Regions from separate parts of the Cedecea davisae genome, predicted to be linked through region 2. Evidence: riboswitches for the same ligand, from Rfam matches in the RefSeq annotation. Region 2 holds a riboswitch; each other region holds the start of a gene.
The links. A riboswitch is a leader RNA that binds a small molecule or an ion and turns the genes downstream of it on or off. The one in region 2 is predicted to bind thiamine pyrophosphate.
Positions count from the first base shown of each region.

Region 1: linked by a shared signal. The riboswitch ahead of thiM (hydroxyethylthiazole kinase) and the one ahead of thiE (thiamine phosphate synthase) in region 2 are both predicted to bind thiamine pyrophosphate.
Region 3: linked by a shared signal. The riboswitch ahead of tenA (thiaminase II) and the one ahead of thiE (thiamine phosphate synthase) in region 2 are both predicted to bind thiamine pyrophosphate.
Region 4: linked by a shared signal. The riboswitch ahead of thiB (thiamine ABC transporter substrate binding subunit) and the one ahead of thiE (thiamine phosphate synthase) in region 2 are both predicted to bind thiamine pyrophosphate.

Region 1 covers NZ_CP172054.1:1,517,002-1,520,204, reverse strand. The annotation lists gene thiD (bifunctional hydroxymethylpyrimidine kinase/phosphomethylpyrimidine kinase) at 1-631, opposite strand, end outside; gene thiM (hydroxyethylthiazole kinase) at 628-1,416, opposite strand; TPP riboswitch at 1,455-1,551, opposite strand; gene lpxO (lipid A hydroxylase LpxO) at 1,779-2,681, shown strand; gene ACG1VR_RS07580 (DoxX family protein) at 2,725-3,129, opposite strand; gene ACG1VR_RS07575 (FMN-dependent NADH-azoreductase) at 3,172-3,203, opposite strand, start outside.
Region 2 covers NZ_CP172054.1:4,547,916-4,551,118, forward strand. The annotation lists gene hemE (uroporphyrinogen decarboxylase) at 1-272, opposite strand, end outside; gene nudC (NAD(+) diphosphatase) at 309-1,082, opposite strand; gene ACG1VR_RS21730 (Rsd/AlgQ family anti-sigma factor) at 1,180-1,683, shown strand; TPP riboswitch at 1,735-1,845, shown strand; gene thiE (thiamine phosphate synthase) at 1,934-2,617, shown strand; gene ACG1VR_RS21740 (HesA/MoeB/ThiF family protein) at 2,610-3,203, shown strand, end outside.
Region 3 covers NZ_CP172054.1:1,674,385-1,677,587, forward strand. The annotation lists gene ACG1VR_RS08260 (ABC transporter permease) at 1-105, opposite strand, end outside; gene ACG1VR_RS08265 (ABC transporter ATP-binding protein) at 102-842, opposite strand; gene tenA (thiaminase II) at 839-1,519, opposite strand; TPP riboswitch at 1,580-1,682, opposite strand; gene ACG1VR_RS08275 (LLM class flavin-dependent oxidoreductase) at 1,842-2,864, shown strand; gene ACG1VR_RS08280 (DUF1349 domain-containing protein) at 2,894-3,203, shown strand, end outside.
Region 4 covers NZ_CP172054.1:4,059,710-4,062,912, reverse strand. The annotation lists gene thiP (thiamine/thiamine pyrophosphate ABC transporter permease ThiP) at 1-332, opposite strand, end outside; gene thiB (thiamine ABC transporter substrate binding subunit) at 308-1,291, opposite strand; TPP riboswitch at 1,324-1,425, opposite strand; gene sgrR (HTH-type transcriptional regulator SgrR) at 1,461-3,119, opposite strand.

The sequences.
Region 1 (3,203 bases), 1.9 Mb from region 2:
TGCCGTGGGTATTTTTGGTCTGAACGCGTGGCGCGGTAAAACGCTGAGCGTCGCCCCGGGTAAACAACCAGTCCGGGCTTTCCTCATCGTCAAGGTGGCCGCCTTTCATCAGTACCGCCTCGCAGCCCATACCCAGCAGCGCTTCGCCCTGCTCACGCATCTCTTTTTCAGTTCGGGCGTGGGGAGCGTCAAGCAGCGCGGCAGCCTCAGGAAGATTTGGCGTAATTAAAGCTACGCGGGGCAGCAGCCTACGGCGCAGGCTTTCCACCGCCGAAGGCGCCAGCAGCGCGTCTCCGCTTTTCGCCAGCATAACCGTATCCAGCACCACATTTTGCGCCTGATAAAATGCCAGCCGCTCCGCCACCGCCTCAACGATGTCGGCCTCTGCAAGCATGCCTATCTTGGTTGTATCTATGCGCACGTCGCTTAAAACCGAATCCAGCTGGGCGGCAACAAATTCTGGCTCGATACGGTAGACCGACTGCACGCCGCGAGTGTTTTGTGCCACCAGTGCCGTAATCACGCTGGTGCCATAGGCGCCGAGCGCCGAGAAGGTTTTAAGGTCGGCCTGAATACCCGCCCCGCCGCTTGGGTCGGTGCCTGCGATGGTTAAGGCGTTGATTCGTTTCATGCCAGCACCTCCGCATTCAGTTGGTAGAGCGCATCGAGAAACGCGGGCGTAAAACTACCCGGGCCACGGCTGACGGCGATAGCCTGCTCCCCCGCCAGTGACATAAACCGACATGCGCTGGCAACGTTTTCAAGCATTGAGCCGGGCAAAGCGCAGCAGGCTGCCACTACCGCCGACAGCGCACAGCCGGTGCCTACCACGCGCGTCATCAGCTCCCCGCCACCGCTCACCGCAATAATCCTTTCGCCGTCGGTGACGTAGTCTGTCTCCCCGGTTACGGCGACCACCGCCCCGGTTTGCCGCGCTAGTTTCTGCGCCGCAGGCAGCGCGGAAAGGGCATCGTCCGTGCTATCCACGCCGCGCCCGCCGGCCTGCTCACCCGCCAGCGCGAGGATTTCAGAGGCATTACCGCGTATTGCTGCGGGTTTCAGGGCGATAACTTCATGGGCAAAACGGGTGCGGAATGCTAATCCGCCTACCGCAACGGGATCGAGCACCCAGGGCGTACCCGCCTGGTTCGCGGCCTGGATAGCCGCCAGCATCGCGCCCTGCCGCTCAGAGGTCAGCGTACCGATGTTAATCAGTAATGCGCTTGCCAGCGGGCTGAACTGAGCGGCCTCTTCGGCCTCAATGACCATCGCAGGCGCGGCCCCCAACGCCAGCAGTACATTGGCGGTAAAAGTTTGCACAACATCGTTGGTCATACAGTGAACCAGCGGGGAATGATGGCGAAGATGAAGTAAAACGGACGCGGCGCTGGCGCCGGGTAGCAGGTCAGGTTGCATAAGGTTAAGGCTCCTGTCCGGCGTGAAAGAAGGGACGCCGGACAGGCATCTGACTTCCCTACGCTGGCATTATCCAGATCAGGTGGTACGGGTATTTCTCAGCCTTCACAAAGAAGGGCACCCCGAGTCATTTAAAATCAAAATGTTGTGATTAATACATTGTGTTAATCGCGTTCAGAATAATGCCAGCGGGCAAGCATTTAGACAAGCGCCAAACCTGTCCGGCGATTATTTACTTCGCTAAAACCACTGCTAAGCTGTATTCCTGCAACAGATGCGAATTTAGTGTTCAGGGTACTCTGAACCTTTATAAAGGTTCGGCTGGGAACGATAAAAAACACACAGCGGTCAGATAATAGAATATGAAATATATCATTTTGCTTATTCTCGTTATTTCAGTGGTCTACGTGCATTATCGCGGCCGGGTTCGCTTCCGCTTCTGGCGGCAGCTCTCCGATCATTCAACTTTTACCGCCCCGCTCAACGGCTTTATGTATCTGTTTTCCAGGGTGCCCAATACGCCTTATTTAAACGTGCAGACTTTCCCCGAGCTGGCAATTTTGCAGCAGAATTGGGATGTTATTCGCGAGGAAGGGATAAACCTGCAAAGGCTGGAGCAAATTAAAGCCGCAGAGAAATTCAGCGATGCCGGGTTTAACTCATTTTTTAAAACCGGCTGGAAGCGCTTCTATCTGAAGTGGTATGAAAACGCCCACCCATCCGCAAGCCAGCTTTGCCCGAAAACAACCGAGCTGCTGCGCGCCATTCCTTCGGTCAAGGCGGCGATGTTTGCCACCCTCCCGGACGGCAGCCGACTGCCTCGCCACCGCGATCCTTACGCAGGATCTCTGCGTTTTCATCTGGGTCTGGCAACGCCAAATGATGACCGCTGCTTTATCGAAGTGGACGGCAAACGCTACAGCTGGCGGGACGGCGAAGGCGTGCTGTTTGATGAAACCTATATTCACTACGCGGAAAATACCAGCGGCGAGAACCGCCTGATCCTGTTTTGCGATGTCGAAAGACCGATGCGCTACCGCTGGGCGCAGTGGGTCAACCACTGGCTGGGGCGTAATCTGATGAGCGCCGCCTCTGCGCCTAATGATGAAAACGATCGGATCGGGGGAATTAACCGGGCTTTCCGCTATATCTACCAGATTCGCATCGTTGGCAAGAAGCTGAAAAGCTGGAATAAGACGGTTTATTACATCGTCAAATGGATTTTGTTTGGCGGTATCGCGGTACTTATCTGGCGGGCGTTTTAATACGGATTGAGGCCTCTGTTGAAGAGGCCTCTGATAAAGCGAATTACCGCAGCTGACGGCGCAGGCGGCGCGTATCAAAGCTCAGTGAAGTTGCCCCCAGCGCGGAGATTTGCAGCAGCCCTGACGCGATCATCAGGTTCTTCAGGAAGTGCAGCACGGTGTTCTGGTCGGCAAAGTTGTGGTGGAAGAATACCGCCGTCGCCACGGTGAAGATTGCCAGTAACGCAGCAATCAAACGAGTGCGATAGCCCACCAGCAGCAACACGCCGCCTCCCACTTCAGCCGCCAGGGCGATAATGTACCCGAGCAACGGGAACGGCAGCCCTACCGAGGCAATATAGCCCTGCGTCGCCTCAGGCGCGGCAATCTTCCCAAGACCGCTGACGATAAAAATCGCGGCAATCACAATACGACCCACGGTCGCGAAGTTAGTAGCGTATCTGTCCATTCGGGTTTCTCGTTAAATTGATTTAAGGCGCGAGGTCAGTTATCAGGACAGCGCGGCAATCTGCTCTTTTGCCT
Region 2 (3,203 bases):
AAGTAGAGCCCAAGCCCCATCGCGTCAGGAATAGTCAGGATATCGGAGAAGAGGATCGCGGCGTCCAGCGCATAGCGGCGCAGAGGTTGCAATGTGACTTCGCAGGCCAGTTCCGCATTTTTGCACAGCGACATAAAATCGCCGGCCTGGGCGCGGGTTGCCTTATATTCCGGCAAATAGCGGCCCGCCTGGCGCATCATCCACACCGGGGTAATATCAACGGGCAGGCGCTGCAGGGCGCGCAGGTAACGATCGTTCTTCAGTTCAGTCATTTTTAGAATTTCCTTTGGCTGTATGCGGGCAGTTTATCACTCATACTCTGCCCGACACAGGGCGACGGTATCTTCAATCAATCGGCGCGCAACGGTTCCCGGCGGCGGAAGCAAAGGCAGCTGGTCGTAGCGATACCAGCCCGCATCCAGCAGCTCCTTCGGATCGATTTTTATCTCACCGCTGTGGTAGTCCGCCGTAAAAGCGGTCATCAGCGACTGCGGGAAAGGCCAGGGCTGAGAAGTGACATACTTCAGGTTTTTCACCTGGATACTGCTCTCTTCCATCACTTCCCGGGCGACGGCCTGCTCCAGCGTTTCTCCTACCTCGACAAACCCGGCCAGAACGGTATACACGCCGCCTCTATGCCGGGTGTGTTGCGCCAGCAAGATATGATCATCTCGGCGGATGGCCACGATGATGCATGGCGCAATTTGCGGGTAATAACGCTCGCGGCAGTGGCCGCAAAGCATGGCCCATTCGCTTTTGCTGGGGTGCATTTCATGGCCACAGTAGCCGCAAAACTTGTGCGAACGGAAGAATTCCGTTAGCTGAACGCCGCGCCCGGCAAGCTGGAAAAGACCGACATCCTGGTCCAGTAATTGCCGTAAAGAACCCATATCTGCCCGGCGATTTTCACGCACCAGCCAGACCGGCTCGCCTTCCCATTCGCCAATCAACCTGCCGCTGGCGCCAATAAGCTGGAACTCGGCGGCGTTACCGTGAGGTAAATCACCTTGTGGCAGCCATATTTTTTGCTCATGGCTGACTATCCACCAACCATGATCTAAGTTTTGAATAACACGTTCCATAACCTGGTGCACATCCCCGAGTTCACTGATATAAACAATTAGTTAATACATTTTGGGTTAGTTTGCGTTCAATCTTTTAACTCACGGAGTCTCGATCATGCTTAACCAGTTAGCCAATCTGACTGAGCGCGTTGGTGGTAGTAATGAGTTAGTTGACCATTGGCTCCAGGCCCGTAAACACCTGTTGGTTGCCTATTACAACATGGTCGGGATCAAGCCTAACAAGGAATCGCACACCGCGCTCGACGAAAAAGCGTTAGATAATTTCTGCCATGGCCTGGTGGATTACCTCTCTTCCGGTCATTTTAGTATTTACGAGCGAATTATCAGCAACCTGGAAGGGAGCAGCCCGCTGCTGAGCGCCGCCCAACTTTACCCCCAGCTGGAAGCCAATACCCAGCAGATCATGGATCTTTATGATTCGCACCTCGAAAACGCCATCGACCGCGACAGCTGGGTCGAGTTTCAGCAGGCGCTTTCCGAGATAGGCGAATGCCTGGAATCTCGCTTCTCGCTGGAAGACAGGCTGGTTTTACTGGCTATCGATAACAATCTGGATAGCAGCGCCAGCGATCCTGCCGGGGTGGCAAGTCCCGCTTGAGTTGTTAGCTATTAACGAGTAATTTACAACTTCCCCGCCGCAAGGCGGGAAGCATTCTTGTCGGAGTGCCGAGTGTGTTATGCACCGGCTGAGACCGTTAATTCGGGATCCGCGGAACCTGATCAGGTTAAAACCTGCGAAGGGAACAAGAGTAATTCTGATTTTGGGTACCCCCGGTTCGGGCGGCCCACATCCAGTACTCCCTCCGTCCTCCCGGCAAGCCACTTCCTGATAAATACTGGAATGCGCTATGTCTGCATCTGAGAAAAATTCTGGTCGCCGCGAATCGCGCGCCCTTGCTACGATAAAACCCTATCCCGCCACCTCAAAGAGGCTCGGCCTGTACCCGGTTGTTGATAGCGTTGAGTGGATTGAGCGTCTGTTAGACGCCGGTGTACGCACCCTCCAGCTGCGAATAAAAGACAAGCGAGATGAAGAGGTTGAAGCGGATGTTGCCGCGGCCATAGCCCTCGGCAAACGCTATAACGCTCGCTTATTTATTAACGACTACTGGAAGCTTGCCATTAAACACGGCGCTTACGGTGTCCATCTCGGCCAGGAAGATATGGACGTAGCCAACCTCGTCGCCATTAGCGAGGCCGGATTACGTCTTGGTCTTTCCACGCACGACAATATGGAAATGGATCGCGCTCTGAGCGCCAGTCCTTCCTACATCGCACTCGGCCACGTTTTCCCGACGCAAACTAAACAGATGCCATCCTCTCCGCAGGGTCTGACTAAGCTGGCAGAGCATATTCAAACGCTCGGCGAGTATTCCACCGTCGCCATCGGCGGCATCAGCATTGACAGAGTACCCGCCGTTCTGGCGACCGGCGTCGGCAGCGTTGCCGTGGTCAGCGCGATCACTCAGGCCGCAGACTGGCGTGCCGCCACCGCCACGCTGCTTGAACTGGTGGGAACCGGCGATGAATGACGCGGACTTTATGCGCTACGGCCGTCAGCTTCTGCTGGAGGATGTGGCTATCAAAGGGCAGGAAAAACTGCTCGCCAGCCGGGTTTTGCTTATCGGGCTTGGTGGTCTGGGCTCTCCGGCGGCGCTGTACCTGGCCGCTGCGGGCGTTGGCACGCTGACCGTGGCGGACGATGACAAAGTGCATATCAGCAACCTGCAACGCCAGATCCTGTTTACTTCCGAAGATATCAATCAGCCAAAGTCTGCCGTAGCCCACCAGCATTTGCAGCGCCTGAACCCGGGCGTAACAGTTGTGCCCTTGCAGGAGAGATTAACCGGCGAAACGCTGCATAACGCGGTAAATGAAGCCGATGTGGTGCTGGACTGTAGCGACAATATGCCCACCCGCCAGGCGGTGAACGCAGCCTGCGTGGCAACCGGTACGCCGCTCGTTACCGCCAGCGCGGTCGGTTTTAGCGGCCAAATGATGGTTCTCGCCCCGCCCTGGGAGCATGGCTGCTACCGCTGCGTCTGGCCGGATGAAAGCGAGCCGGAACTCAACTGCCGTAACGCCGGAATTATAGGTCCGGTCGTTGGCGTGATGGGA
Region 3 (3,203 bases), 2.1 Mb from region 2:
AGGAATATCGCCCAGAGTGGCCAGCCACCAAAGCACCACCAGGCCGACAAATACCGCCAGGCCGCGGCGCAGGCGAACCAGGACGTGTTCTTTCTCCCCGGTCATTGCGCGGCCCTCATCAGCTGTTGCAGCAACCCGGCCTGGCTTTTCAGCAGATCGGGATCGTCCGGCGCACGCGGAGGCTGCCCGGCAACAACGTGCGTATCGTCGATACCCGCAGGCCAGCGCGACAGCACCAGGATACGGTGGCTGAGGCGGCAGGCTTCCATCGGGTCGTGGGTTATCAACAGCACGGTATTCTCCGCCAGCAGCTCGGCGGCCAGATCCTGAATTGCGGTGCGGGTGATGGCGTCCAGTGCAGAAAACGGCTCGTCCATCAGCACGATGGGCCTACGTTCATATAGCGTCCGTGCGATGGCGGCGCGCTGGCGCATACCGCCAGAAAGCTCTGCCGGTAAGGCGCGAGCGTGACCGCTCAAACCTACCCGCTCAAGCAGATGAGCCGCCCATTGCTGGTCAACCGTTTCACCCCGCAGGCGTGAGCCAAGCGCCACGTTTTCTTCGATAGTCAGCCACGGATAAAGCAGGTCTTTTTGCCCCATCCAGGCCATTCGCCCGGCAATGGGCTGCCCATCGCTGCCGGTAACGCTCCCGGCGTCAGCCTGCGCAAGCCCGGCGATTATCTTCAGCAGGCTGGTTTTTCCCGCGCCGCTGGCCCCGAGCAGGGCAACAAAACTGCCGCCTGCAATATCGAAGTTCAGCTTCTCGAAAATGACCTGCTTACCAAAGTGCAGGCTGAGATCCCGTACCTGAATGCCGGGTGGGGTTAGCTTGCCGGTCATGAGGCGTTTAGCCCCATCTGCCAAAAGGCCGACTCCAGCCGGGTGGCGGTGGTGAAAATCTCCGCCAGTTCAGGTAAGCGGCTTTCGGCACCGCGCTGGTGGCCGACGGTTTCAAGCAGGTTGATAGAGGCCTGCACTCCGGCCAGATAACCCTCATCACCGTAATTGCGTATCCACGAAGCATAAGGATTGCCTTCCATCACCGTGGCAGGGCTGTGCAGCAGGTTCAGGCCAATTTCAGCGTAACCTGCCACGCAGGGCATCAGGGCTGCCAGCAGATCGAGCGCGTCGCCGGAGTGGCCGATGTCCAGTACGTAGCGGGTGTAGTTTATGGTTTCCGGCGCTTCCTGCTGGGCCACAATTTGCTCTTCGCTTAAGCCCCAGCGGGTGCAATAGGCGACGTGCAGCGGTAGTTCGGCAACGATGGCATTGAGCGACGCGGTGGCGGTGCGCATTTCCGGCAGGGTGCGGAGTTTGCTGACCAGCAGGGCATAGGCTCGGGCAAAGTGGATCAGGAATAGATAATCCTGGGTCAAATAACGGCGAAACGCGGCTTCGGGCAGGGTGCCGACGGCTAATTGCTGGATAAACGGGTGAGCAACGTAGTCCTGCCAGTGGCTACCAGCCTGCTGGCGTAACCGTCCGTAAAGACCCTTTTCGAAAAGTGGGGTGAACATTGGACCTCCTGAATAAGTGGAGATCCGGGCACGCTGGGGGTGAGAACAGGCCATAGGCTAAGCGCTATGGCCGACCGTCCCTTCGCTGGCATGACCCAGATCAGGTTCAAAGGGTTCGGCTTACGCCATCTCAGCCCATAACAGGACACCCCTCGGAGGTGCCTGTTATACGATATTTACTTTTTGATTACAATCGCCGTCGGGGAGCCTGGCGGCTGGCGTAACTGTTTCGTTTAGTGCGGTTTACGGAGATTTCGCTGGCGCAGGAGGCGCAATTTTTGTCACTGTAAGCCTGTGATTTCGAGTCTGAGGATAGTCCCCGATGAAAAAAATTGGTTTTCTGTCGTTCGGCCACTGGTCGCCTTCTCCCCAGTCCGGCACCCGTTCAGCGGCCGACGCGCTGTTGCAGTCCATCGATCTTGCCGTTGCCGCCGAAGAGCTGGGCGCGGACGGCGCTTATTTCCGCGTTCACCACTTCGCCCGGCAGCTTAGCTCCCCGTTTCCCCTGCTGGCGGCCATTGGTGCAAAAACTAAACGTATAGAGATTGGCACCGGCGTTATCGACATGCGCTACGAAAACCCGCTCTATATGGCTGAAGATGCCGGAGCGGCAGACTTGATTTCCGGCAGCCGTTTACAGCTCGGCATCAGCCGCGGCTCGCCCGAGCAGGTGATCGACGGCTGGCGCTACTTCGGCTATGTTCCTGTCGAAGGCGAAACCGAAGCCGATATGGCTCGCCGCCATACCGAAGTCTTTCTTGAAGCGCTGAAGGGGGAAGGCTTCGCGGAGCCTAACCCTCAGCCGATGTTCCCAAACCCGCCGGGCCTGCTGCGCCCGGAACCCTATTCCGCGGGATTGCGGGAGCGTATCTGGTGGGGCGCAAGCTCTAACGCCACCGCCGTGTGGGCCGCGCAGCTGGGCATGCATCTGCAAAGTTCGACGCTGAAAAACGATGAAACCGGCGAGCCGTTCCACATCCAGCAGGCTAAGCAGATCCGCGCCTACCGCGAAGCATGGAAAGCGGCGGGGCATACCCGCGAGCCGAGAGTTTCCGTCAGTCGCAGCATCTTCGCCCTGATGGACCAGCGGGACCGCAGTTACTTTGGCGGCAGCGGCAAAGAGGGTGACCAGGTCGGCTATATCGACCAGCAAACCAGAGCTATCTTCGGGCGCAGCTACGCCGCCGAGCCGGAGCTGCTGATCAAACAGCTGGCGCAGGACGAAGCCATCGCCGAAGCCGATACGCTGCTGTTAACCGTCCCGAACCAGCTGGGCGTGGATTATAACGCGCACGTTATTGAATCTATTCTCAAATACGTCGCGCCTGAATTGGGCTGGCGTTAAGCGAAGGCAGGAACCAGAAGGGCGTCGTGATGCATACGGATTTTTACTGGATTAATGAACCTCAGGTGTGGAAACAGGAAAACGGCTCTCTTGCGGTGATAACCGATGAAAAGACCGATTTTTGGCGAAAAACCTGGTACGATTTTGAAAGATTCTCCGGCCATTTTTATGGACGCGAAGTCGCCGGTGATTTTACTTTCCAGGTGAAAGCAAAAGCAGATTTCAGCGCGCTCTATGACCAGGCTGGCATCATGTTTGTGGCGAATAAAGAGCGTTGGCTAAAGGCCGGGATTGAGTTTAATGATGGCGCACCGGCTATCGGCAGCGTGTTAACGCTTG
Region 4 (3,203 bases), 490 kb from region 2:
ATGCCAAATACCGCGACAAGCACCGGCAGCACCAGCGTCATGGCGCACAGCCGCAGCAGCGCCATACGGCCTGGAAAACGCCGTCGATAAAGCGCCCGAGCTAAAAAGATAGCCGGGAAAACGGAGAGTGCGGCGGAAAGAAAGGCCTGCCAGAAAGAGAAGCGCAGAACATGCCAGATATAGCTGTCCTGCAGCAGCGCGGAGACGTCCGTTTGCGGAGCGTTAAACCACAGCGCAAGGAAAGCCGCCAGGGCTACCGCCACCACCAGCGTGGCGGCAAATAGCCCTGGATAGAGCCAGCCGGGGATCAGCGGCTGACGGCGCGTTGCCATTCACTAATCCAGGTTGCTCGTTGGGCCGCGACCTGCTGAGGCGTAAACTCCAGCGTGGTTTGCGGTTTCACCAGCCCGTCAAAACCAGCGGGTAATTTCACGTCGGTTACCGGGTACATCCAGTTGCCGGTAGCGATAGTGTTCTGGAACCCAGGGGTGGTAATGAATTTGATAAATTTCTCCGCCAGCTCGGGCTGTTTGCTGCTGGCAAGACGCCCGGCAACTTCAACCTGCAGGTAGTGGCCTTCACTGAAGTCCGCGGCTGCGTAGTTGTCTTTCTTCTCTTCAATGATGTGGTAAGCCGGGGAGGTGGTGTAGCTCATGACCAGGTCGGCTTCACCTTTGAGGAACAGGCCATAAGCTTCGCTCCAGCCTTTGGTGACGGTGACGGTTTTTTTCGCCAGCTTCTGCCAGGCTTCTGGCGCTTTGTCGCCATACACTTTCTGCATCCAGAGCAGCAAACCCAGCCCCGGCGTGCTGGTACGCGGGTCCTGATAAATCACTTTCCATTTCTGCTCGCTTTCGACCAGCTCTTTCAGGCTTTTCGGCGGGTTTTTCAGCTTGTTTTTGTCATAAACAAAAGCGAAGTAGCCGTAATCATAAGGAACAAACGTGCTGTTTTTCCAGCCGCCGGGCACTTTCAGGCTGGCGGTGTCGATATTGGATGGCGCAAACAGTTTAGTTTGTGAAGCCGCGTCCAGCAGGTTGTTGTCCAGCCCCAGCACCACGTCAGCCTTGCTGTTTTTACCTTCCATGCGCACGCGGTTGAGCAGCGACACGCCGTCTTCCAGCGCGACAAATTTCAGTTCGCAGTTACAGTCGGCCTCAAACGCTTTTTTAACCGCCGGGCCAGGGCCCCAGTCGGCGGAAAATGAGTCGTAGGTGTAAACGGTTAATACGGGCTTAGCAAAAACGGGAGCGGCGACCAGCGCCAGCAGCGGCAGTAATTTTTTGAACACTTCGCACCTCTTATAAAAGGGGGCAAAGGAATTGAGCGGACTGTCTCAAATCCCTTCGCCGGCGTTATCCGGATCAGGTTCGACGGGTATTATCTCAGCGCGGACAATTTGTCCTGGCACCCCGTTGAGCAGGGAGGATTCTACTGATTTCCTCTGTGTTACGAAAGCGTTATGGGCCGGGTGGCGCAAACCAGGCGGATTTAAAATCAAACCAGCCGAGGGTGTTCATTCTTACCCCGCGCATACTGCGCTGACCTTCGATGCGCAACCAGTGGTGAATCAAGGGCATAACGTCGTTTCGCTCCAGCATTTGCTTGCACCATTCCGGCAGAGGAAGGGTTTTTCCGTGCCAGCGGCGGGCGTCGCCCTGCCAGTCCAGCGGCATGCATTTTTGGATAAGCGGCACTTCATACAGCTGGGCGAACAGGGAATATTCCAGCGGCATCGTAAAGTTAACGCTGTTCAGCCAGATATCGCTTTGCGCATCGCCCTGGTGCCACTCGGCGTAATCGACTTCCTGGATAATCAGCTTCACGCCCTGCTCGGCCAGCAGTTCGGTCATGATATTGCTGATAACGCGGTGTTCTACATGGTCGCGGTAGTAGGTGAGGGTAATGCTTTCGAGGCCAGCAGGCCTGGCGGGCAGCGGGCCGGGGCGCGAATGATGCCAGCGCGGCAGCAGGCCGTAGGCAGGGAACCAGTATTGCTGATACTGCTCGGCCGCACGGTAAATGAGATTGACCGGCGAAAGGATGTGGCCAATCCACTGGCGTACGCCTTCGTGAACGCCGAGCGTGGAGCGGCTGTCGAACAGCAGGTAGTAGCAGCCTTCTTCGGGGCGGCTTTCAACGGCTTTTTCGCTGTCCGGCATGCCCTGGAGCTGCACGCCGCAGCTCGACTCTTCCCCCACTTCCGGCAGTACCCAGAAGTTAACTTCATCAATCAGCGCCCGGAAGCCGAAGTAATCATCAAATGCGTGGATCTTCAGCTGGTTGCGATTATTACGGGCGACGGAATAAGGCCCTGTGCCAACGGGTTGGCTGGCAAAATCCGGCATCGTCGTCCATTCGCGCGGCAGGATCATGGCGTTAACGCTGCCCAGCAGCCACGGCAGCCAGTCATCCGGCTGGCTGAGATGAATATCCAGCGTCCAGGTGGTCGGGGAGGTTATCTGCGTGATGTGGGCAAACAGCGGCAGGGTATTGATGCGCTGTAGCGAGGTAATGATATCCAGCATGTCCAGCTCCCGGCCATGATGGAAATGAATGCCGGGGCGGAGAAAGAAGCGCCAGCGTAAAGGGGATATTTGCTGCCAGTGATGGGCAATATCCGCTTCCAGTTCCCCATTTTCCTCATTTATACGCGTCAGGCCGCTAAAAATTTGCCTTGCGATATGGGTTTCGGAGCGCCGCAGCGCCGAGCCGGGCAGCAGGTTAAGCAGAGGGCGGTAGTAAAGCACACGCAAAATATGGCGCCCCTGGCGGAAGCTGCGTCCCAAATGGGAGATAAGCATCTGGCGCACAGCCGCCTTATCGCCAACGATTTGCACCAGCTGATCGATGCGATCCTGCTCGAGCAAATCTTCGGCTCGCTGTTGCTGAAGCGCCAGCCCGGTGTAGAGGAAGGTGAGCTGCGAGCGTTTGCCGCGGCCCGCTTCGGCCTGCCAGCTTAGCCAGCCTTTTTCCTGCATGGCGTTCAGCAATGTGCGCATATGGCGACGTGAACAGCTCAGCAGCTCGGCCAGATCATTAAGCGTAGTTTCCTGTGGTTTGCCCTCGCAGCACTGCCACAGGCGGATGAATTGTTGTTGCAGACGTGACGAAGACATAAAAGAGGAACTCCCGCTGGAAACTCATCAATTTAACTATCCCTATATTACGTCAATAATCATCGGCGATGAAGCGAGGAGGTG